DNA from 2 places in the Flavobacterium album genome. Region 1 is predicted to be linked to the other one. Evidence: riboswitches for the same ligand, from Rfam matches in the RefSeq annotation. Region 1 holds a riboswitch; the other holds the start of a gene.

Region 1 (11,888 bases):
CACTTGGCGACAGCTTTGTAAGGTCTACGGTTATCACTTCATTATCAAGGCCGTCATCTCCGTTCAGGTCACCCGTAAGGTCGTCGCCGCTGTGGCGTATCGCCTGGTCGTTGCTCTTCAGCTGCCTGAAGCTCACTGTATCAATGTGTCTTTTATTCTCGTCATATACCGCGCAGCTTGCATCAAGGTCTACGGGCTCTTTTTTTGTGCCGAAAAATCCTTTTTTCTCGATAGCGCCCCAGTTGATGCCCACGCAGATGTTCTGCAGTTTGGAACCGTTGCTTTTTTCGAGGTTTATGCGCTGCCCTTTTTCTAAATTGATTGCCATTGGTTTATCGTTTTTATTGATTGATTTCCCGATTACGCTAAATGGTAACCGGATTGAGACCTTACAGATTTTTGAAACCTGTCAGGTCTTATTTACTAATTATATTTATTCAGATATTCCTGGAGCCCGCCGCGCTGGCCTACGCCTACCGCCTCGAACTTCCATTCGTTGTTCCTCTTGTAGATACGGCCGAACTCTACCGCAGTTTCGATAGAGAAATCTTCTTCCAGCTCATATTTAACCAGCTCAGTGCCATTGGCATCTATAATGCGCACGAATGAGTTCCTTACCTGGCCAAAGTTCTGCTTGCGCGCTTCGGCATCGTGAATGGTCACTACAATGCATATCTCTGTCGCCCTTGGGTCAATTTTAGAAAGGTCCACGTTGATAGACTCGTCATCCCCATCGCCGTCGCCGGTAAGGTTATCGCCTGTGTGCTCTACAGCTTCGTCCGGGGATTTAAGGTTGTTATAGAATACGAAGAACTCATCGGCAAGCAGCTTTTTGTTATCGCCCATGATGAAAACCGATGCATCAAGGTCGAATGATGCTCCGGTAGATGATGTATTGGTATCCCATCCGAGGCCTATTGTGAATTTAGGTGCGTTTAGCGTTTCACGCTGGCCTTTCTGTAAATTGATAGCCATAATTACTTTTATTTTTATTGGTTAAACTATGATTGATTTTATTGAGGTTGCTTTGGTATTCGCCTATGGTGTGGTAATTGTTGCTCACCGCGAGGTCGAACAGCTTTTTCTTCACCTTCTTTTTCATGGAAGATAAAAGTAGCGAAAAATCAGCTTCCTCCATCTTCAGGATGTATTTTACTATACGGGTATTGAAAGCGAACGAACGTGAATTCACCACCTCCATCAGGCTGTGCACATCTTTTACAAAGAAATAGTTGTAATAGTTCTCGATGTTCGGGTGAATGTCTTTATTAATCAGCTCAGCATAATACAGGAACATAAATGTTCCCTGAACGTCGTATTGCTCCAGTATCTTTTTTACGATGTGCTCGTGGCTACCCGTAATTTTTATATCGTCCAGGAGCAGGCACAGCTTGCCGCCAATGTAGTTCCGGTCAATGTAATACGTATCATTGGCTATGAGCCTTACCCTTTCGGCATAGTCAAGGTTGCCATAATCTGTCGTATACGTCTGGTTGCGGTATATTTTCGATTCCGCCAACGCCTTCCTGCCATGCTCATACAGGAACCGGTTCATGCGCAGCTTGAAATAGTGGCATAAAAAATTGGACGCCGTAGGTATCGAATGGTACGGGCTTGGCAGTATCACGATATCAGTGTGCGCCAGGATCAGTTCCTTATGCTGTGCTATAAAACCTTCAAAAAGCTCGTCGGCAAATTTTTCGGCATAGACATTTTCGCCGAACTTGAATTTACTGTATTCAGCTTCAGAAAAAGGGCAGTTATTCTTGTCGGTGATCTTATGCAGGCTGTAGGTGTGGTTCATTAAGGGGTGTATTGATTAATAAATGGGCTTTGAACCCGAAAGCAAGTGCGCCGTCATAGTCGGACACTTTATTGTCGCCAATATGTAGCACTTCATGTTTGGCAATGTCGCCAATCTTCATTATTTCGTCATAGGCGCACTGATACATATTGGGAGAGGGCTTTGAAAAACCTGTCTCGTCCGAATACAACTGGAATGAAAAATATTTTTCAAGGCCGTAATGGGCAATCACTTTTCGCAGGGCGCTTCCTTTTATAAAAGCGGTATTGCTCAGGATGTTCGTAGTGATGCCCTCCGAATGCAGCTTTTGGAATAAGGAAGGTATATAGTCATAGAGCAGTACCGGCTTGTATTCCATGAAAAGCTTTTCGGCAAGTACATAGAATTCAGCAAGATGCTGGCTGGTGTAAAGCTCAATATCAATACCCAAGTGATCCAGTATAAGGTAATAAATTTCGAACGTATCAAAATTCTTTCCTGCCTTTTCGTTGATGCTATTGGTCAGTATATCGAATTTGCGTATTGCCAGCGCTACCTCTTCAATGGGTTTGCCAATACCGAAGTAGTCTTTAAACAGAAGGTTCCTCTTGCTTTTAAATTCAGGATTTGACTTTATCAGCGTGAGCCACAGGTCAAAAGATATTTGTTTGTATTTATATAAGTCCGGTATCCTCTCCATCCCTTTATAACATTTCGAATATAAATGAAGGGTAAATATAAAAATTTAATCTTTTTACAACAATTTAAATTGGCAATAACACAAATAAAACCAAATAATTTAACTTTGAAGTAATTTAAGCAGCAATGTAAAATTTTCAACCACATAGATACATAGAATTTAAAAATGCTGGTTAAACGCACAGACCATAGTCCCGCATAGCTGAAGCAAAACTTCAGGCTTAGTATGCCTTATTCACCAGTATGCTGAATAAAAATTTAAAACTATGTGCCTATGTGGTTAAATAAAAATTTAAACTATGAAAACAACAATACTCGGGTTAAGGACGGTAGGCTATAAAGTAAGCAACATTGACAATGCCAGGGAATGGTATGCTAAAGCATTTAAAACCCAGCCGTACTTTGACCAGCCATTTTATGTCGGATTCAATATCGGCGGGTATGAGCTTGGCCTCCAGCCCGATGAAGCCGTTAATGGCGATAATGTCGTGACGTATTGGGGTGTGGAAGACATTCAGGCAGAGTACGACTGGTTCATCAGCCTTGGTGCGACAAAACATGAAGCCCCGCAGAACGTTGGCGGCGAGATCATGGTGGCCTCTGTAAAAGACCTGTGGGGAAACATCATAGGACTTATCTACAATCCTGAATTTAAGCTGCCCTTATGAAAGTAAAGCCTGTAACCCGCTTTACATCAGACGGTAAGGAAATAACCATCCGTGAAGCTACAGAATATGATGCGCTGAACCTCATCGAACTGAAAAAAAGCTACATTAAAGGTACACGCTCTATTCCGCTATATGAATTCGAATATAAGAATGATATACAGATGGAAAAGGACCTTATAAAGCGGTTCCACACGGAAGAGAACAGCCTGCTGCTGGTAGCCGAGCACGGCAATAACCTGGTTGGGAACATTGACCTTTCGGGCAACCAACGGACGAAGCTTTTGCACACCGGGATGATCGGCATGGGGATAGCGTACGAATGGCAGAACCGGAAGATCGGCAGCTTTTTGATGGGAAGCCTGCTGGACTGGGCTGCTGAAAGCCCGCTACTGAAAATCATCTGGCTGGAAGTATATGCTACCAATACCGGTGGAATAAAGCTGTATGAAAAATTTGGGTTTGAAAGCTGTGGGCATATAAAGGATTTCTTTATGGAAGAAAATCCTGCGGATAAGTTAACAATGGTGAAATATTTAAATTCATAAAAATTTAACCACATAGGAACATAGGCAGGATAGTATTTTATAGTCTACATATCGACACATAGACCAGAGCTTCGCTTCGCTATGTGTGCCTCTAATTAGGTAGTAACAACTCCTGTCAAATACTATTTTACCTATGTATCTATGTGGTTAAAAAATAAAACTAATGATAAAATCAATACTACTTGTCGGATTAGGCGGTGCAACCGGCAGCATACTGCGGTACCTCACGACGGTCCTGGTCAATAAATACTGGAGCCAGGCTTTCCCCCTTGCGACTTTCATTATCAATATTGTGGGCTGCCTGCTCATAGGCCTCCTGATGGCTTTTATAGAAAAGCATGCCGGCATGAGCACCAATTTCAGGCTGCTGCTCGTGACCGGATTCTGCGGCGGATACACTACCTATTCTGCATTTGCCTACGAAAACACATCGCTCATCGGCGGCAGCCAAAGCCTTGTTGCATTCGCCTATATTGCCGCCAGCGTAATTGTAGGAATACTGTTTGTATGGGTGGGAATGTACCTGGGCAGGTTACTCTGAAAATTTCATTACACGAAATTCCCTTTTCACTGCAAAACAAGTGTTTAAGTACTAAAATTTTACTAAAAAAGGGCGGGTGAAATTTACTTATTTGTAATTTTAACCTATGAAATAAGAGATTTTATAAATAATCGCCAAAATTAACCCTTAAAATTAAACACCATGAAATTGCTTAAATTTTTACTCGCAGCATTGGCCGGATTCGGCATTGTAAAATTCGTTGGATATGTAACCGAGGCTGAGCTTGAAGAAGGTGTGGAATATGACATCTATGAAGATGAAGACCACCCGCTTTTTGTTTAACCGATAAGCTATTATAAACTGGAATAGTGTGGCACGTGGTATAGTGCGGCACTTCTCTATATCTTACTGAATAGTATCCTCCGCCCTGCGGGGGATTTTTTTTGCGGTGTAACTATAATTTCTATAAAGCATACCTCTCCCGACTGCGCTTTCACTGACAACGAATAAACAAGAACATGTTATCACATAGAGAGAAGCGTCTGCCGACACAAGCAGGTCGAGATGCAATATGAATCTCATTGAATCCTTAATTCTTTTAACATCTCCGCACCCATTCATTAATTAAAATATAATGATACGTTAAACTATTCCCATCATCCTGAATTTTAAGACAACCTTAGTAAAGACAGCGTTTTACAATGGCTAACTTAGTAAAAGAATTCAGGAAGGAACCTGATTTTGTAATCATTAGTGCCATGAGAACTACACTTGAAACGATGCCTTGTGCAAACAGGGAAAAAGGATGTATCGACCATAATGATTCAGCCGGTACAAACCCGAACAGGAACAATTATGAGCAGGTGAACTACACGTCCTACAGGCAAAATTTCATGCTGGTACCGGACAACCATCCTACGCCTGAGGAAAGGCTGCTCCACCCAGACAAAGGAGAACTGGACAACTAAATTATACTGATTATGATACACTCAGACAACAAGGGATACATTCCCGGGGAAAATAAGGAAGAGCAGAGCTCGCCGGCCCCTCAGAAAAATATGGGCAAAGGCTATGAAGAAAAAGCCGCCACCGGCAGGAACCATGCTGAGAACATGGATGAGAATGAGAGAAGGAACCTGAACGCCGACCAGGAAAAAAGATCGGGAAACAAGTAACGGACTTTAATAATTTAAACATAATTCACTAATCTTAATTTGAACAGCTATGAGTAACAAAAAATTGATCATAGGGATCGCAGCGGGAGTTGCAGCCCTAGCAGTAGTAGGCATTATCCTTAAGAGAAAAGGACATCTTGACGGCATCATCGGAAAAGCGGAAGAGCTTGGAAGTGACCTTGCCGACAAATACCAGACCGTAAAAGAAAGCGCAAGAAAAAAATTTGATGAAGTAGTGCATAAAGGCGGCGAAATAGCCGACAAAGTTACAGGCCATTCGTCTGAAACAGCAGCTACTAACACTGCAGCAGGAAAATCGAACCCTGCAACAGCTTAAAAATTTCTCCGGAAGTTGATAATAAAGGTGCCCTATATGATATATGGCACCTTTATTTGTTTTAAATTTATGCTTATTTACTGAATATGAGAATATATATTACCATCATAGCCGTCATACTGGCGGTAACCATAGGATGCGGAACAAAGGATAATGTACTGTATCCTGCCAATGCCAATGCAAACGAAATAGCCGCAAGTGCTGTAAACGATACCGTGCGCATTGCCAACGATTCGCTTGAGTATGAAGTAATCATAATCGATCCGGGGTTTACAACCTGGTTGGCTTCAAGGGCAAGGCAGCGCGGTTATTATTCGCAGCCCTACCTCCAGAACAAGAACCGCTTTTGGGTTACCGAATGGAATACACGTGTAATGGAACCACAACGCTATGGCGACCTGTACCAGATGCGCATCGACTATAACTACAATGTGGATTATGGCTATGAAGTGAATTACCTGCTTTTTAATTATTTAGTTTATTTCCAAATAACCAACAACCAAAAGCTGGGAGGTATTGTTCCCTACCCATAAATCCGGTATATTTGCGGAAGCAAAACCAATATGGAAAAATTCAAACAGCGCTGGGGCATAACGAAAAACTACCAACTGGTGGTTATCTTTATCGTTTTTGCTGTTACAGGGTCGTCTTCTGCATATTTATCCAAACCTATATTGGCATGGTTCGGTTTTAAAAGAGACGTATTTTCCCCATGGCTTTACTGGCCGATGTACCTAATACTTATTTTCCCTATCTACCAGGTGTTGCTCGTTTTTTTCGGGTTCATTTCCGGGCAGTTTAAATTCTTCTGGGCATTTGAAAAAAGGATGCTGAAATCGCTGGGTTTTGGTTTTTTGTTTAAAGAATAATTCCCTTCTTCTTTTTAGCTATTTTTAGGTTCTCGACTGCGCTCGAACTGACAACGAATTACAAGAATATTTACGTTTAACATGTCGATATACGTTGTCACATCGAGCGCAGTCGAGATGTTATTAAATTTCAAAAAACAGGATATGAACGGAAGCATGAGGGATGGAAGCGGCATCCTGCCGAGGCACGAAGGCAGATATAGCGCACAGCCCGACACCGTAGTTTACGGAGGTAGCACGCCCAAATACAGAAAACAAATCTCTGACAAACAACAACTTATAAATTAAAATTAAAAATTTCAAAAATTAATTTGGAAATTAAAAACTTTCTCCCCTAACTTTGCTACAAGTTCTTTAAAAATTATTTCTTATCCAGAAAGACCGAGGGAATTGACCCTATGACGTCTTGGCAACCTGTCACGCGCTGCGTGATAAGGTGCCACATTCAACCCCCTGCATTGCGGGGAAAGATAAGCTTAGAAAATAGTAAATAATAGTACAAAATATTATATGCTCTTCTGACTTATCGGGAGGGCATTTTTTGTTTTAATGCCCTTTCGATATACTGGTTTAGAATTTTTTTTACAAGACGGAAAAAATTATTTAACATCTAAATCAACAAAAAAATGAAAGAGCAGACGCAAATTTTACACAGCATCCCGGTAGACCCGTTAACAGGCAGCATCTCTACCCCTATTTACCAGACATCGACATTTGTACAGGAAGCGCCCGGCGTACACAAAGGCTATGATTATGCCCGCAGCAACAACCCCACCCGCAAAGTGCTGGAAGACTGCATTGCCAAACTGGAAAACGGTACCAACGGCTATGCCTTTGCCAGCGGCCTTGCTGCCATTGATGCCGTGATAAAACTTCTTGAAGCCGGCGATGAAGTAATTGCTGTAGATGATATTTACGGCGGCGCGTTCAGGCTGTTTACGCATATTTACCAGAAATTTGGTATCAGCATACGGTATGTCGACACTACGAATGTCGCCAATGTGGCCGATGCCATCACGGCAAAAACCAAATTGATCTGGATCGAGTCGCCTACCAACCCAACGCTTAAAATATCTGACATTGCCGGCATTGCAGAGATTGCGAAAGCCAACAACGTATTGCTTTGTGTAGACAACACTTTTGCCTCCCCTGCTTCGCAAAAACCGATTAACCTCGGTGCCGATATCGTGATACACAGTGCGACAAAATACCTGGCAGGCCACAGCGACCTGATCGCCGGATTGGTAGTAACCGCTACAAAGGAACTGGGCGACAGGATAAAATTTATACAGAATGCTTCCGGCGCGATACTCGGACCGTTCGACAGCTGGCTGGTGATACGCGGAATCGAGACGCTTACGCTCCGTATCCGGCAGCACTCGGAGAATGCACAAAAGATAGCGGAGTTCCTGCTGAAAGAGAAGCTTATTAAAAATGTTTATTTCCCGGGGCTGCCCTCCCACCACAACCATGATATTGCCAAAAAACAGCAGAAATACTTTGGCGGCGTTATTGCTTTCGACCTGGTGATCGACGATAAGGAACTGGCTTCTAAGATCGTTTCGTCTACCAAATTGTTTAAGCTGGCGGAAAGCCTTGGCGGGGTAAAAAGTTTATGCTGCCTGCCTTGTGAAATGACGCATAAATCAATTCCGGCAGAGAAAAGATACCAGTCAGGTGTGACGGACAGCCTAATACGTTTGTCGGTTGGGCTTGAAGATGCGGACGATCTTATTGCCGACCTGAAGCAGGCTTTTGCATTCGCATTCGCAGAAAGTGCTGTAGTCGAATCTGTAACTGCTTAACCTCTAAAAATAATTTAACCACATAGAAACTTAGCTTTCATAGTTTCAATTTTAGACGAGATATAATACACATAGTTTTTGAAGCTACGCTTCAATCTATGCGCAACTATCAAAACCTATAACTACGTAGCGCTAAACTATGTGCCTATGTGGTTAAAAATTCAATCTATCATTAATAAAATTTTAGAATTAAAACCATGTCAAGAAAAAATTTAAATATAGGGTTGTTCGGATTTGGTTGTGTGGGACTTGGACTGTATGAAGTGCTGCAAAAAACGCCTGGTCTGAAAGCGACAATCAGCAACATTTGTGTGAAAGATAAAGAGAAAAAAAGGGCTATCGGGAAGGAGAATTTTACTTTCGATAAAAATGATATCCTGAATGACGAAAGCATCAATGTGGTCGTGGAGCTTATTGATGATGCGGATGCCGCTTTTGAGATCGTTTCGGCTGCATTGAAAAAAGGCAAGGCGGTAGTTTCGGCAAACAAAAAAATGATCGCCCAGCATTTTACCGAACTGCTGGAATTGCAAAAAGAATACAATGTGCCATTACTCTATGAGGCAGCCTGTTGCGCCAGTATGCCTATAATACGCAACCTGGAGGAATATTATGACAATGACCTGCTGGAGTCTATCGAAGGGATCGTTAACGGCTCTACCAATTACATCCTGACCAAGACCTTCAGTGAGAACCTATCCTATGACGAAGCTTTGCTGCAGGCGCAGGAAAAAGGCTTTGCAGAAAGCAACCCCATACTCGACACGGGCGGCTTCGATGCCAAATACAAACTGCTGATACTGCTCGCACACTCCTTTGGATATGTGGCTAAGCCAAAAGACATCTTTAATATCGGTATTGATAACATAGGTGAACTGGAACTTAAATACGCCAGAGAAAAAAAACTGAAAATAAAGCTCGTAGCGCAGGCATTTAAAAGCGAGACCGGGAATATTTCAGCGTTCGTGATCCCGAAATTTGTAACTCCTGACGACCGCCTGTACAATGTGGATGATGTGTTCAACGGTATCATTACCAAGACCAGTTTTGCAGACACGCATTTCTTTGTGGGGCGCGGTGCGGGTTCGCTGCCAACGGCTTCGGCGGTGCTGTCGGATATTTCCGCATTAAGCTATGATTATCGTTATGAATACAAGAAGATCTATCGGGAAGAAAATGTATCACTCACGAATGATGCACAACTTAAAGTGCTGCTTCGCCATAAAAAAGAAGATGCCCATGCTCTGAAACATTATTTTGACGAAGTGGAGGAATCGTATAATAATCATGATTCGGGCTACATTACGGGTGTCATTTCGTTAAAAAACCTGATCGCTATCCATGCCGGGAATACAGGAGACAGGTCGTTCATCCTTATTGATGTAGAAAAAGAAGCGGCTGTTGAGAAAGCTTTTGCATTAGCGGAATAATATCAGCGTAGTTTTTACTTATCAACCCCAAATATCTTGAAAAACAGGCGTTTAAAAGACGAAATATATGATTACCATTAAACCGTAGAGACAGTTTTCAATTTTTTACCACAAAGGGCACGAAGATTTACACAAGGCACACAATGAAACCGCCAAAGGCGCGAGCACACAAGGCTTTGTGTCCCTTCGGCGTAAACATTTTATCGTTTGCGCTTTGTGTTCTTAGTGAAAAAACCTTGTGCTCCTTGTGGTAAAAATCTTTAAAATAAGTCTTCCAAACCTTTAGGGTTTATTATATCCGCAAGAATTATCACCATTCTATAAAGCGCTTATAAATCATTTGTATCTTTGGGAGCAAACCATCCCAATCATGTTCCGGCAGGCCATTTCCCAGTACATCAACAACTTCCGCGGTTTCCGCAGGGAGGTATGGATACTTGCAATTATTACCTTTATCAACAGGGCCGGTACGATGGTGCTGCCTTTCCTTTCCAAATACCTAAAAGAGAATCTTCATTTTACGTACGATCAGGTAGGAACCGTTATGGTTTTCTTCGGGCTGGGATCGCTTATAGGCTCCTGGCTTGGCGGCAAATTATCTGATAAGATAGGGTTTTACAAAATAATGATTTTCAGCCTGTTTACCAGTGGTCTGATGTTCTTTGGTATACAGTATGTTACCACATTTCCCGGATTGTGCATTGCGATGTTCAGCATTATGGTTATCGCCGATATGTTCCGCCCTGCCATGTTCGTATCCATCAGTACCTATGCAAAGCCCGAAAACCACACTAAGGCAATGACCCTTGTACGGCTTGCCGTAAATCTCGGGTTCGCTGCCGGGCCTGCCCTGGGAGGACTTATCATTGTGACCATAGGTTACCGGGGTTTGTTTTGGATAGACGGTGCTACCTGTATTACGTCAATACTTATTTTCAGGCTTTTGGTTAAAGAGAAAAAGAAGGTTTCTTCTCCTGAAACCTTTACCGATGATACCAAAAAATCACGCACGCTAAAGAACGATAAACTCTTCTGGCTGTTCCTGTTTTGCAGCTTTGCAACAGCAATGGTATTTTTCCAATTGCTTACTACCCTCCCACTCTACCACAAAGAGCATTACGGGCTGACGGAATTCCACACAGGGTTATTAATGTCCTTTAACGGCCTTATGGTCTTTGCCCTGGAAATGCCATTGGTAAGCTTTTTTGAAAGGAAGAACGTACCGAAATTAAAAGTTGTAGGCTGGGGTGCGCTACTCGTTGCCCTGAGCTACCTTGTACTTCTTTTTGATGCCTGGATAGGCATACTGATCATAAGCATTATCCTGATCACATTTGGCGAAATGTTCAACTTCCCGTTCTCCAACTCCTTTGCTTTTGGCCGTGCGCCGAAAGGACAGGAAGGCTTGTACATGGGCTGGTACACTATGATGTTCAGCCTGGCCCATATTGTTAGCGCAAAACTGGGGATGGGTATAATTGCGACTTATGGATACGCTGCTAACTGGCTGTTTATGGGACTGTTTGGGCTGTTTTCTTTTGCCTGCTGCATCGTATTGCAACGGCTTATCTTAAAAGCGGATACTTAGTAACTGTCTAAATTTTGAAAAAACAACGAAAATGTCATATTGAGCGCAGTCGAAATGCGGGATTTTCGTTGTTTTTGCTTCTCGACTGCGCTCGAAGTGACAACCGTTCGTACGTAAGTATCGAACATAAGTAAATTTAAACAGTTACTTAATTTTTTTTCCCGACATACAATAAAAAACTACTCTTCCAGTTATTTAACTATAAATATAGTTGCGTAACTAAAAAAATAGTTTTACTTTTGGATTATACAATTAGGAAACCATGCAAAAACTGACAAACAAAGAAGAAGAGATCATGCACATATTATGGAAGCTGGAAAAGGCTTTCGTAAAAGATGTGCTGGAAGAGATAAAGGACGACAAACCCCACTACAACACGCTGTCTACCATTATCCGTAACCTGGAAGAAAAGAATTATGTAGACCACAATGCGTATGGCAATACCCATCAGTACTACCCTGTAGTGACCAAAGAAGATTACCGCAAA
Region 2 (11,888 bases), 830 kb from region 1:
GCAATGATGTCGTTGGAGCTCCTGTGGAAGACCTGCAGGTTTTGCAATGTAAGGCCGCTGCCATCGCACCGTGCATCGCCCGAATAGAAGTTTACCGTCAGGTTTTCTACTGCTCCGGTAAGTACATAATAGGCTGACTGGTCATCTTCTATAGTAACATTTGTACTGTTTAGCTCTAATTCAAAAGTCCCCGATGCGGTTTCGCTGAACAGCCCCGACTGCAGGCTCAGGCTTGGGAATGCCAGGACGCCATCCGACTTTACTGCAAACTGCGATGCCGAATAGATCTTTTCCAAATTGGGCGTGGTCACATATACCGTTGTGGTTTTGTATGTATGTACCCAGTTGCAGTTATTGGCATTTTCGAGCCATAGCTCACTGCCTTTTATCGCTACCGAAATATATTGCCGGATATTCTCTCCTGTTTCTACAGTTACCTTCTGTTCCGGCCCCTGAGTTATCACGAGCTCGATACCCGGCGAGATATGGATACTGCTGAACTCCCCTACGGCTACATCATAGGTAATCTCATCACCCATAGCGGTGAAGCATTCGGGCGCAAGGTCGCTGTTGCAGGAAACGGATGCCATCAGCAACATTATAAAAATTGTAATTCGTAATTTATAATTCATAATTCCTATAGCCTTATCCCGATCCCGACTTCCATTACTTCTGCTTTTGCGGCATGTGTCTTTAAACCTATCGTACTGAAAATCTCATCTGTAAAGTAATATTTAGCACCTATGCGCTGGTACAGCCTGCCCGTTGAATTAAAAGGTTCGTACACATAAAAGCCCACCTGCGCCTCGACCGAAAGGCTGTTGATGAACAGCTCGTGACCTACAAACACGCCTACTTTCTTATAATCGGTATTGCCGTCCACATGTTCTTCCGGGTAGGCCACCGATTTGTAATGGATGAACTCCTTCAGGTATTTGGGCCAGAAAACGTCAGCACCCAACTGGAAAGCACTCTTGCAGCTCCATCGCTTATCTATATAACCCGAAAATGCATAATACGGATACTGTTTGCTGCCAATAACATCGCTCTGGTTAAGCCCGCCTTTAAAGGTAAAATTAAACTTTATAGGCTCACTGAATTTAATAGTATCCGTCTCGGGGACATACCTGCGCTCTTCGCCACGGCCGAAACTATAGTTCAACCCTACGTTCACGGCAAAGGTATTCGTGCTGGTGTTGGGAGACTTCATGCTCGCGTTGGAATGGTGGATGAAAACCATCCCTGCCTGCACACCCAGTCCTTCCCAAATATTGGCCTTATTGAAATTCAGCATAAAATAGGTAGACGGCATCAGGTGCTGGCCGTAGGCATTATTGCGAAAATTCGTTTCCTTATCATAAGGGTTGGTGTTATAGGCAATGCCCTGTCCCACGCGCAGCATCAGGAGCCTTTGCAGGAAATAGAAGTTATAATGGCCGTAAAACCCATACATGTCGCCCAGGGTCTCATTGCGCATATTTTGGTAATGGAAGGAAAGGCCGTAATCCGGGTAGTTATAGCGCGCCTGCCATTTCTCATCGCCAAAGGTCTTACGGTTAAAGCCAATGATGATGCCTACCGGATGTGCGGTTATCAGGTGCTGTATCGATTTGCGGTGCGGCACAATATTGCCATAAAAATAATTGGCATCCACACTGAATTTGCCATCAGGGGATTCCTGTGCAAACAGCGTTATTGAAAATAACAGAATGCAAAAATACCGTGCGCGCATTATGTTACTTTATTTTTTTCAGTACTGCTTTATTATAATCCCCATCGCAGGTAAGGCGGTAAACATATTCTTTGGAAGCTTCGTCCCTAAAAGTCAGTGTCAGGTCAAAATCATCATTATCTTCGGCTTTGCCCAATAGTTCCGGCGCCGTCGAGTATTCGCCCTCAACCGCATAATGTTTCGGGAACGATCCTTCCCAGTCTATTTTATCCTTGTTGCTTTTTATGCTTACCAGGTCGGCAGCCCTTCCTTTATTGGATAGTACGATCTTTAGGTTGTAGTCATCGCGATAATGATCTTCTACACTCTCTAACTTTATGTTGGGCATAAAATACAGCTCTGCAGAATTGATATAATACGGACTACCATTAACCGTTATCGCACCATCTGTTTTTTTATCATTTCCATATCCTCCTATATGATCCTCATCGGGGGAAACATATTCTTTGCGGACAGCGTCTTCCAGCTGCTTTCGTGTAAACTTTATCGTGGTGAGTTCGTCTTTGTTCTCATAATAAAAGTTTTCTACATCGTCAGAATTATTGCCCTGGTAAGCAGCAGGCAGTTCTAATATTGAAAATGTAATCCCATCCGTCCCTATATCTTCGGTTTTAAGAAATAATTCTGAACCCCCTGAATACGAATACGACTCCGGCTCCAATTTGATAATATGGTTTTGCGTAAGATGGCCGAGCGCTTCTTTTATAGCCGAAGCATTTCTTTCAAATCGTTCCTTTTCAGCTACCTCAAACTTGTGCTTTTCGTAGGATTTGTAACCCAGATAGCCTGTCACTCCTAAGAATAAAAATGCGGGGAAAATAAAAAAGTACCAGCCGCCATTAACGCCTTCACGCTTTTCGCGAACTACATACGTATCCGACCAGTCGTCGTGCCAGCCGCGGCTAAAAAGTACTGAAAGCGATTCGAAAGGTACAAACCGCACGATAGTACGCAGTAACAATTTGCTCATATCAGGTTTACCTGCCGTATCGGTCACAACCCTTGTCTCTGTAAGCATTTTGCCGGGAGATGCCTGCAGCAGGCCTTCGAAAAGCGTATAGTATATTACCTGGAAGATGATGCAGATGAGATACAATCCCAGCTGCGGGCCTACAGAACCTTCAAGCGGCTTAAGGAAATTACGCACCCCGTCCATCTTTATCAGTGATTCGATTACCGGGAAGAAGATGAAGATGAATGTAACCACATCGGCAATAAGGTTAAAGAGGCGTTGCCAGCGGGAAGATTCCACGATGATCTCGCGTTCCGCACCATCTTCATATTGCTGCGTTACCGTCGCTATCTGCTTCGTGTCCCTAAAATACTTAAGCGCCTTCCAGCACAGCCATATCCAAAGCAGGTACCATGCGAGGTAAGCCAGGAAATAGGCCCAGCCAAAGCCCTTAAGAAGTTCGCCGAAGGTAAAAGGCAGATAAATCATCATAAAGAAAACCCGTATCGCTTTTGTAAGCAATATCATCGAAATCACATACCGCACCAGGCGTGTTTCTTTTTTACTAAAAAAATACAGGATACCGCCGGTGAGCAATAACGAATAAAAAAACAGGTTGATATAGTTCATCTCATCGAACCTGTTTTCAATACCTATATAGCCCAGATTGAGCGATGTAAAAAGGTCTTTTACATAATAATACCATGTGGGCCTGTTCCATACAGGAGATGTAAGCGAAAGTTCGGTATACATCCCCATTAGGGCTGCGAAGATGGATCCGATTGCAATCTTTTTTGGCATTTGGTTAAAGTTTTGCCAAAAATAGGAAAATTATTATGCTGTACTATTGATAATTCGAAAACTTATTGCAATTCTGCTATTTACTTACGCGGGCTGTTTCTCCTCTTTTTTTCCATTGCTTTTACCGCTTTTTTCAAGGCTTTGGCTGTTTCGCCAATCCTGTTCCCCACCAGCGTTTTCCCGGTAAAAATCACTTCCCTGTCGGAATCTATAATAAATGTTGTAGGGAAGTATTTAATCGCAAAACGGTCTACCAGGTGCCTGCCGTCGGGAATGAGCGTAAAATCGAACTTTACTTTTTCTGAAAATTTGGCCACTTTATCCTTTTTATCGAACGTAATGCCAAACCAGGCGATGTCGTCAGTGCCATATTCCTGGCGCAGCTTGTTCAGCTCAGGCATGTCCTCTATGCAGGCACCGCAATTCACAAACCAAAAGTCAAGTACGATAATCTTGCCTTTGAGGCTTTCAAGCGTATGTTCCTTACCGTCCATGTCCGTAAGGCTCAGTTCATCTATTACCGACCCTAAAAGGTTCTTACGATTTTCCTCATCGTCCTTTTGCTGCTTTTTCCAATGCTCATTATTTGCTGTTATCTCCGCTTCCGTTTGCCTGTGGAAAATATAGCTGTACTCATTCGTCAGGGTATCTTTATAAATTAAAGTCTGGTATTTAAAGCCTCCGGCCGAATGGAATAATGAGTCGGAATACGCTTTGTTTGACAGCATTCCATTTTCTTTATAATACTTTGTGAAGCGTATAATGCTGTCCCTTTTTGCCACGGGCAATGTATTGAGATAGTCAACATAGTCGGTCATGTTCGATCTTTTGTTTGACGCGGTAAGGAATGGATAATCCTGGGCAAAAGAAGCACTACCTGTAATAAGCAATGCAAAAAGTAGTAGTTGGCGCATTTGTAGTGGTTTGGTTGGTTGAAATTAAAACTTTCAAAAATAAGTTTTATTGTAGGCTCATACTAAAAATACCTGAGGCGTTGCAGTGCAACGCCCCTAGATCGTGAGTTACCTCATTCCTTCTAAAAAACCTCCTTCGCTATCGCCTTAATATTATCCGGCTTGCCCATAGAATAATAATGCAGTACCGGGATACCGGCAGCAACCAGTTCTTTGCTTTGCTGCGTGCACCATTCAATACCTATCTGGCGAACGGCATCGTTGTCCCTGGCCTTAACTACCGCCATGATAAGATCATCCGGCAGATCTACCTTAAAGCGGTGCGGGATCTGGTTGAGCTGTTTTTTGGTCGAGATAGGCTTCAGTCCCGGGATAATCGGAACCGTAATGCCTTCTTTCCTGCACTTGGCAACAAAATCAAAGAATTTCTTATTATCGAAGAACATCTGCGTTACGATATAGGATGCTCCGTTCTTTATTTTTTGCTTTAAGAAATAAATATCACTGTCCAGGCTTGGGGCTTCCATATGCTTTTCGGGATAGCCCGCAACGCCAATGCAGAAGTTGGTTGCCGACGTGTTTTGCAGGTGGTCGTCAAGGTAAATCCCTTTATTCAGGTTTTCGATTTGCGTTACCAATTCGGTGGCGTAGTGGTTCCCTTCCTTTTCGGGCTTAAAGTAGATCTCTCTCTTTACAGCATCCCCCCTTAGCGCTACAACGTTCTGAATGCCCAGGAAATCGAGGTCTATCAGGAAGTTCTCGGTGTCCTCTTTGGTAAACCCACCGCACAGGATATGCGGAATAGCATCCAGCTGGTACTTGTTCTGGATGGCCGAGCATATACCCACCGTGCCGGGGCGTTTTTTCACGACACGCTTTTCCAACAAGCCGTTGGGCAGCTCCTTATATTCGTATTCCTCGCGGTGATACGTCACGTCAATAAAGGGCGGCTTAAATTCCATGAGCGGGTCTATACTGTCGAATATCGACTGGATGTTCTGCCCCTTTAGCGGCGGCAGTATTTCAAAGGAAAAAAGCGGTTTGCCTTTGGCGTTCTCTATATGTTCTGTTACTTTCATTTTTCTTTGATTGTTGGTTGACGGTTGTTAGTTGTCGGTACGGGCTGTATCTGACAACCGACAACCGGCAACTAATCTGCTATATTAGGATTGAGCCATTTTGTGGCTTCTTCTGTGCTTATGTTTCTTCGTTTGGCATAGTCGGCTACCTGGTCTTCTTTTATTTTGCCGAGGCCGAAATATTTGCTTTGCGGATGGGCAAAATAATATCCCGACACCGAAGCGGCAGGCCACATGGCAAGGCTTTCGGTAAGCTTTACGCCGATTTGGTTCTCTACATCCAGCAGCTGCCAAATAGTATTTTTCTCCAAATGGTCAGGGCAGGCGGGATAGCCCGGCGCCGGACGGATGCCCTGGTAGTCTTCTTTTATCAGATGATCATTTGAAAGATTTTCGTCCGAGGCATATCCCCATATTTCTTTACGGATTTTTTCATGCAAATATTCAGCGAAAGCCTCAGCCAAACGGTCGCCCAACGCTTTTGCCATAATGGAATTATAATCGTCGTGGCTTTTTTCAAACTCAGCGGCTTTTTCATCCACGCCAAAACCGGTAGTCACTGCAAAGGCACCTATATAATCCTGCTTGCCGGAACCTTTTGGCGCAACAAAGTCGGCTAAGGCAATGTTTGGTGCGCCTGCGGTTTTTTTGGATTGCTGGCGTAAGGTCAGGAAAACAGCCCCCCCCGCCCCCGAAAGGGGAGCTCCTGACGTAAACTCGTTAACTACTATTGTGGCTGAGTGGGAAGCTCCCCCTTCGGGGGCGGGGGGGGCTACCTCAATATCATCATCATTCACATTATTTGCCGGGAATATTCCATAGATTCCTTTGGCATCAAACCAATTCTCCTCCACGATCTGCTTCAGCATCTTTTGCGCATCCTCAAAAAGTATCTGAGCCTGTTCGCCTACAACACCATCGGTTAATATAGCGGGGTACTTGCCATGCAGGTCCCACGTCTGGAAAAAAGGAGTCCAGTCGATGTAAGGCACGAGCTCTTCTAGCTTTGGATAAATGGTTTGTATGCCAATAAAGTTAGGCTTCACCGGATCGAACTCCAGTTGCAGCTTGTTTTTCCGTGCTTCTTCAATCGTAAGGAAATCCTTGTCGCGTGAGCGGTTCAGGTAACCTTCGCGCAGCTTGTCGTATTCTTCGCGAAGCGATCTCGAGTAATCCAGTTTTGTGTTTGTGTTCAAAAGGTTGCCCGCTACGGTAACTGCACGGGAAGCGTCATTTACATGCACCACTGTTTCACGGTATTGCGGAGCGATCTTCACGGCAGTATGGGCACGCGAAGTGGTCGCCCCCCCTATCATGATTGGGATGCTGATATTGAGCTTGTCCATTTCTTTGGCGAGATACACCATTTCGTCAAGCGATGGTGTTATCAATCCGCTAAGGCCAATGATATCCACCTGTTCACGGACTGCCGTTTCAATTATTTTTTCCGGTGGCACCATTACGCCAAGATCGATGATCTCGAAATTGTTGCAGCCCAAAACAACTGCAACGATATTTTTACCGATGTCGTGGACGTCGCCTTTTACGGTTGCCATTAGCACTTTTCCCGCAGAAGAACTTTTCCCGCCTTTTCCCTTTTCAATGAACGGTAAAAGATACGCTACCGCTTTTTTCATTACCCGTGCCGATTTCACCACCTGCGGCAGGAACATCTTGCCACTACCGAAAAGGTCGCCTACCACATTCATGCCTGCCATCAGGTTTATCTCGATAACTTCAATGGGTTTGGATGCGAGTTGACGCGCTTCCTCGACATCTGTTTCTATGAACTCGTCAATACCTTTTACCAGGGCATGGGTGATACGTTCCTGTACCGTAAGCGAGCGCCATTCGGCCTCACCCCCGCCCCCTCTCCCAAGGAGAGGGGAGTTGGAGCCTTTTACATTTTCGGCGAAAGCCAGAAGGCGTTCGGTAGCATCATCGCGGCGGTCGAGGAGTACGTCTTCTACGTGTTCCAGTAGTTCTTTGTCAATCTCGTCGTACACCTCGAGCATTTCGGGGTTTACGATACCCATATCCATGCCGTGCTGTATAGCGTGGTACAGGAAAGCCGAATGCATGGCCTCGCGCACTTTATCATTCCCGCGGAAGGAGAACGATACATTGCTCACACCACCGCTCACGTGGGCATAGGGCAGGTTGGTGCGTATCCATTTGGTGGCCAGGAAAAAGTCGAGCGCATTGGTGCGGTGCTCTTCCATCCCGGTCGCCACGGGGAATATGTTGGGGTCGAAAATAATATCTTCAGGTGGGAAGCCTACTTTGTCCACTAATATATCATAGGAACGTTTACAGATATCGATGCGCCTTTGGTAGGTGTCCGCCTGGCCTTCTTCGTCGAAAGCCATTACGATAACTGCCGCCCCGTAACGTTTTACTTTTTTGGCATGATCGATGAACGCAGCCTCGCCTTCTTTCAGGCTGATGGAATTCACTACACTCTTACCCTGCGTTACCTTAAGCCCCGCCTCAATGATCTCCCACTTGGAGCTGTCGATCATCACGGGCACACGGGCAATATCCGGTTCGGCTGCAATAAGGTTAAGGAACTTTGTCATAGCATATACACCGTCGAGCATCCCTTCGTCCATGTTGATGTCGATGATCTGTGCGCCGCCTTCTACCTGCGCACGGGCAACATCCAGCGCTTCCTCGTATTTTTCTTCTTTTATAAGGCGCAGGAACTTACGGGAACCGGTAACATTGGTACGTTCGCCAACGTTAATAAAGTTACTTTCCGCCGTTACAATCAGCGGCTCAAGCCCCGATAGTCTCAAATATCTATTCTTATCTGTCATTATAATTCAACCTCCGCTTTTCTTGGTTTATAATTTTTTGACACATCTGCGATTAAACGAATGTGCTCCGGCGTTGTCCCGCAACAGCCTCCTATTATATTTATTAAATTATCATCTAAATATTCTTTTATCAGCTGCTGCATTTCCGCGGGGGTCTGGTCGTATTCGCCAAAGGCGTTGGGCAGTCCCGCATTTGGGTGTGCCGATATGCTGAACGAAGTGTTATGCGCCAGGCGTTTCAGGTACGGCTTAAGCTGGTCGGCACCAAGGGCACAGTTGAAGCCTACGCTTAATAACGGCAGGTGCGATATCGAAATAAGAAAAGCCTCAACGGTTTGCCCTGAAAGCGTGCGTCCCGAAGCATCGGTAATCGTGCCGCTCACCATCACGGGCATGTTGATGCCCAGTTCGTCCTTCACTTCCTCAATGGCGAAAAGGGCGGCTTTGGCATTCAGCGTATCAAATATGGTTTCCACCAAAAGCACATCTACCCCGCCATCTATCAGGGCTTTTACCTGTTCTTTGTAGGCAATGAGCAGGTCGTCAAATGTCACGGCGCGAAAGCCGGGGTCGTTCACATCAGGACTCATGCTGGCGGTACGGTTGGTCGGCCCTATAGAGCCGGCCACAAAGCGTGGCCTGTCGGTAAATTCATTGGCTGCCTCACGGGCTATTTTGGCTGACTCATAATTGAGTTCATATACTAAATGTTCCATGTGGTAATCGGCCATGCCAATGGTGGTTCCTGAAAAAGTGTTAGTCTCCACAATATCGGCACCGGCGGCAAAGTACTGGCGGTGTACATCTTTCACTGCTTCAGGCTGGGTAAGGGACAGCAGGTCATTGTTGCCCTTTAGCGGATGCGGGAAATCCTTAAAGCGCTCCCCGCGAAAATCTTCTTCCGAGAAATTATGGCGTTGCAGCATGGTACCCATAGCGCCGTCGAGTACGAGAATTCGGTTTTTTATTGCTTCTTCTATTTTTGACATAATTCTTAGTTCAAAGTTTAAGGTTTAAAGTTCAAAGTTGCCTCCGGGACTGAAAAACCTGTAGCGCAAACAGGACTCGCTCCTGCGTGTCGCGCGTAAATTACTATTATGTCATCAAGATTGGAGTGGGAAATACCGTGGAAGTATTTCGTGTGTTATCTATCCGCACGTGGGTTTGGTAGAATTTAGCACCTTCTTTAAAGATAAAGGGTTGCTAAGGCTTCAACGGGTCTATTCCCTCTGCCTTTCGTGATAACGGTTCAGTGTGTAAAAGAACAGGACAAAGTAAGGGAATAGATTTTTAAAATGCAAATATGAGTGTCAGTTTGACAAATCATTATATTAGCAACCAAATCAATTCTAAATGAAAATTTTTTACGGGCTTTTATTGCTAATTCTTCCGCTATGCCTGGTGAATGCGCAAAATATCTCCGCAACCTTCTCCCCGCTTCCCGATGCATCCATAACCAATGCCATAAAAAGGGCTGCCATGAACGAAAGCGTTTCGGTAAAAAGGGACGACAAAAAGACCGTTGCCACGGCCTACTTCAATATCCCGGACTGCGGTGCTTACTCGGCATTGGCAGAAATAAAAAGGGATACGGTCTTTATAATGGTAAACAATGCCAACAGGTGCGATGGCGCCTATAAATACCATAAGCTGGAAGCCATTATAGATAATCCGGAAAACAGGGAATATACCGTCTGGATCGACCCGGCTTTTACGTTCCTGGAAAAAGGCGAGACCCTGCGGAAGTTTCGGGATACCTACGAAATAAGCGACATTGACGGTGATAAAAAACCAAACGCGGCCATTGCGGAATACGAAAAGGTGGTGACCGCCAATGATTCCGTTACCAATGATTGCGGGCGTACGGATTGCACCGTGACCGTAAAGTTTGGCAAAGGGGTTCCCAACATAACAATAGGGCGTTGTTACAATCTGGGTATAGAGCCGCTGCCCGACCTGAATAATGACGGCAGGGACGAGATCATTATGGCGGTTTATGACTGGACAGGCACCCGGTATGATGTTTTGGTATATAGCTATAACGGCAAAAAATGGAGCCTGCTTTGTGAGGCAAAAGTATACGACGAAGTGGAAAATGACGCATCGCGCGTGGTGAAGGAAAAAGACGGCTACTATCTAAATTACGAGGGTTGGGATGATACTATCTTTGATGTTGTAGCGGCTAAGAAAAAGATAAAGACCCGATAATTTTTAACACACCCCGGAAATAAAAAAGCAAACCCTGTCAGGATCCTGACAGGGTTTTAGCAACAATAAAACCAAACCAAAAAACACATTTATTTTATCTGATATAGACATTGCACAGCAACGTCTCCTATTTTAGCATTCCAAATTTATGTAGCATTTTGCATAGAGTAAACTATATAAGCGTTAAGGCCAATTCGTGGATAAAAAACCCTGCCTGATGGTGACAGGGTTTTAGCACAACAAAAACCAAACAAACTTTATATTTTAAGCCACTTTCCTGCGCTTTTCGGCCACATCCAGTATAGCATCAAACAGGGCATCGGCGGCCGCGTCTTTTCCTTTGATATTTGCAACCTGCCGGAATTCCAGCCCCCTGCTTTCGGCGAGGAGCTCCAATCGTTTCCCAACATCGGCAGGCAGGTCGTTCAGGCTTTCATTTACAGTGACAATACTGAAGCCGCTTTTTATAAGGTCATGATATTCTAAAGCAAGGGCAGCGCTCGCAGTAGCATCCACAGCAATGATGTTCTCAATATTATTATCCATCAGGTAATACAGCACATCTTCCAGCTTAAACGGTATGGCGAACTGTATGAAGTTGGCTTCCCACGAGTAGTTGGCGCCTTCCTTTTCGAAAAAGGCTACCGTTGAATTGGTAATCACTGGGAACCTTAGGTCCAGGCCGTGTTCCAGTACCAGGTTTTTCCTGCCTTTAATTACTTTATTAATCAGCGCACTGCCTGTATTCCCGATACCGAACAACACTATATTTATTCTTTTAGCCATGATATTTTAGCCTTTTACAAATTAATTTAAATAAATGATTTAACCACATAGACACATAGCTATTGTGCGTCCAGCCGATCTTGGTAAAACCTGAAAAGTAAAACATAGGATTGAAGCCTTGCTTCAACTATGCGTTATTATGTCTTCTTTGGCACTGGAAAAACTATTGTGCCTATGTGGTTAAAAAATTAAAAAAAGAAGCTGCCTCTGGCCGACCCAAAGGCAGCTCTTCACAAACAAACAAAACAAACAAACCATATCTTATACCATTTTAAAGTAGAATTCCCTGCAATAAAATGTACTTTTTTCCCTTCTTCTTCAAAATAAAAATGAACCGTAGCCCAACTATGCTTAATTTTTCTTTTTCGAATAAAGAAAAAAATAATCATTTTCTTTTACAGGAAATTCTATCTTAAAGTGGTATAATAAAACACCCGCTTCATCCGAAGAGCCCGCATGTGTTTCCGGGTTAGTTACCTTAATTATAATTATACGTGTACTCCTTGTAAAGCGAGAGGTTTACGGGCGTGTTGTTCACCAGCGTATCATAAACAGGGCTGCGGAACTGCACTTCCTTCATCCAGGCCTGCAGCGCTT

What was found. A riboswitch is a leader RNA that binds a small molecule or an ion and turns the genes downstream of it on or off. The one in region 1 is predicted to bind S-adenosylmethionine.
Positions count from the first base shown of each region.
Region 2: linked by a shared signal. The riboswitch ahead of HYN59_RS07635 (homocysteine S-methyltransferase family protein) and the one ahead of HYN59_RS11470 (trans-sulfuration enzyme family protein) in region 1 are both predicted to bind S-adenosylmethionine.

Region 1 is NZ_CP029186.1:2,562,885-2,574,772, reverse strand. Features, by position in the region: gene HYN59_RS11535 (TerD family protein) at 1-328, opposite strand, end outside; gene HYN59_RS11530 (TerD family protein) at 424-975, opposite strand; gene HYN59_RS11525 (phosphoribosyltransferase family protein) at 944-1,804, opposite strand; gene HYN59_RS11520 (HAD family hydrolase) at 1,779-2,483, opposite strand; gene HYN59_RS11515 (VOC family protein) at 2,782-3,150, shown strand; gene HYN59_RS11510 (GNAT family N-acetyltransferase) at 3,147-3,695, shown strand; gene crcB (fluoride efflux transporter CrcB) at 3,859-4,236, shown strand; gene HYN59_RS18080 (hypothetical protein) at 4,399-4,539, shown strand; gene HYN59_RS11500 (hypothetical protein) at 4,899-5,165, shown strand; gene HYN59_RS11495 (hypothetical protein) at 5,178-5,372, shown strand; gene HYN59_RS11490 (hypothetical protein) at 5,422-5,709, shown strand; gene HYN59_RS11485 (DUF6146 family protein) at 5,796-6,242, shown strand; gene HYN59_RS11480 (DUF6787 family protein) at 6,273-6,578, shown strand; gene HYN59_RS18075 (hypothetical protein) at 6,723-6,866, shown strand; SAM riboswitch class I at 6,944-7,055, shown strand; gene HYN59_RS11470 (trans-sulfuration enzyme family protein) at 7,205-8,383, shown strand; gene HYN59_RS11465 (homoserine dehydrogenase) at 8,581-9,813, shown strand; gene HYN59_RS11460 (MDR family MFS transporter) at 10,184-11,401, shown strand; gene HYN59_RS11455 (BlaI/MecI/CopY family transcriptional regulator) at 11,664-11,888, shown strand, end outside.
Region 2 is NZ_CP029186.1:1,734,022-1,745,909, reverse strand. Features, by position in the region: gene HYN59_RS07665 (head GIN domain-containing protein) at 1-590, opposite strand, end outside; gene HYN59_RS07660 (acyloxyacyl hydrolase) at 638-1,732, opposite strand; gene HYN59_RS07655 (RDD family protein) at 1,737-3,485, opposite strand; gene HYN59_RS07650 (peroxiredoxin family protein) at 3,566-4,399, opposite strand; gene metF (methylenetetrahydrofolate reductase [NAD(P)H]) at 4,522-5,478, opposite strand; gene metH (methionine synthase) at 5,550-8,297, opposite strand; gene HYN59_RS07635 (homocysteine S-methyltransferase family protein) at 8,297-9,286, opposite strand; SAM riboswitch class I at 9,439-9,545, opposite strand; gene HYN59_RS07630 (hypothetical protein) at 9,651-10,505, shown strand; gene HYN59_RS07625 (hypothetical protein) at 10,770-11,291, opposite strand; gene HYN59_RS07620 (OsmC family protein) at 11,770-11,888, opposite strand, start outside.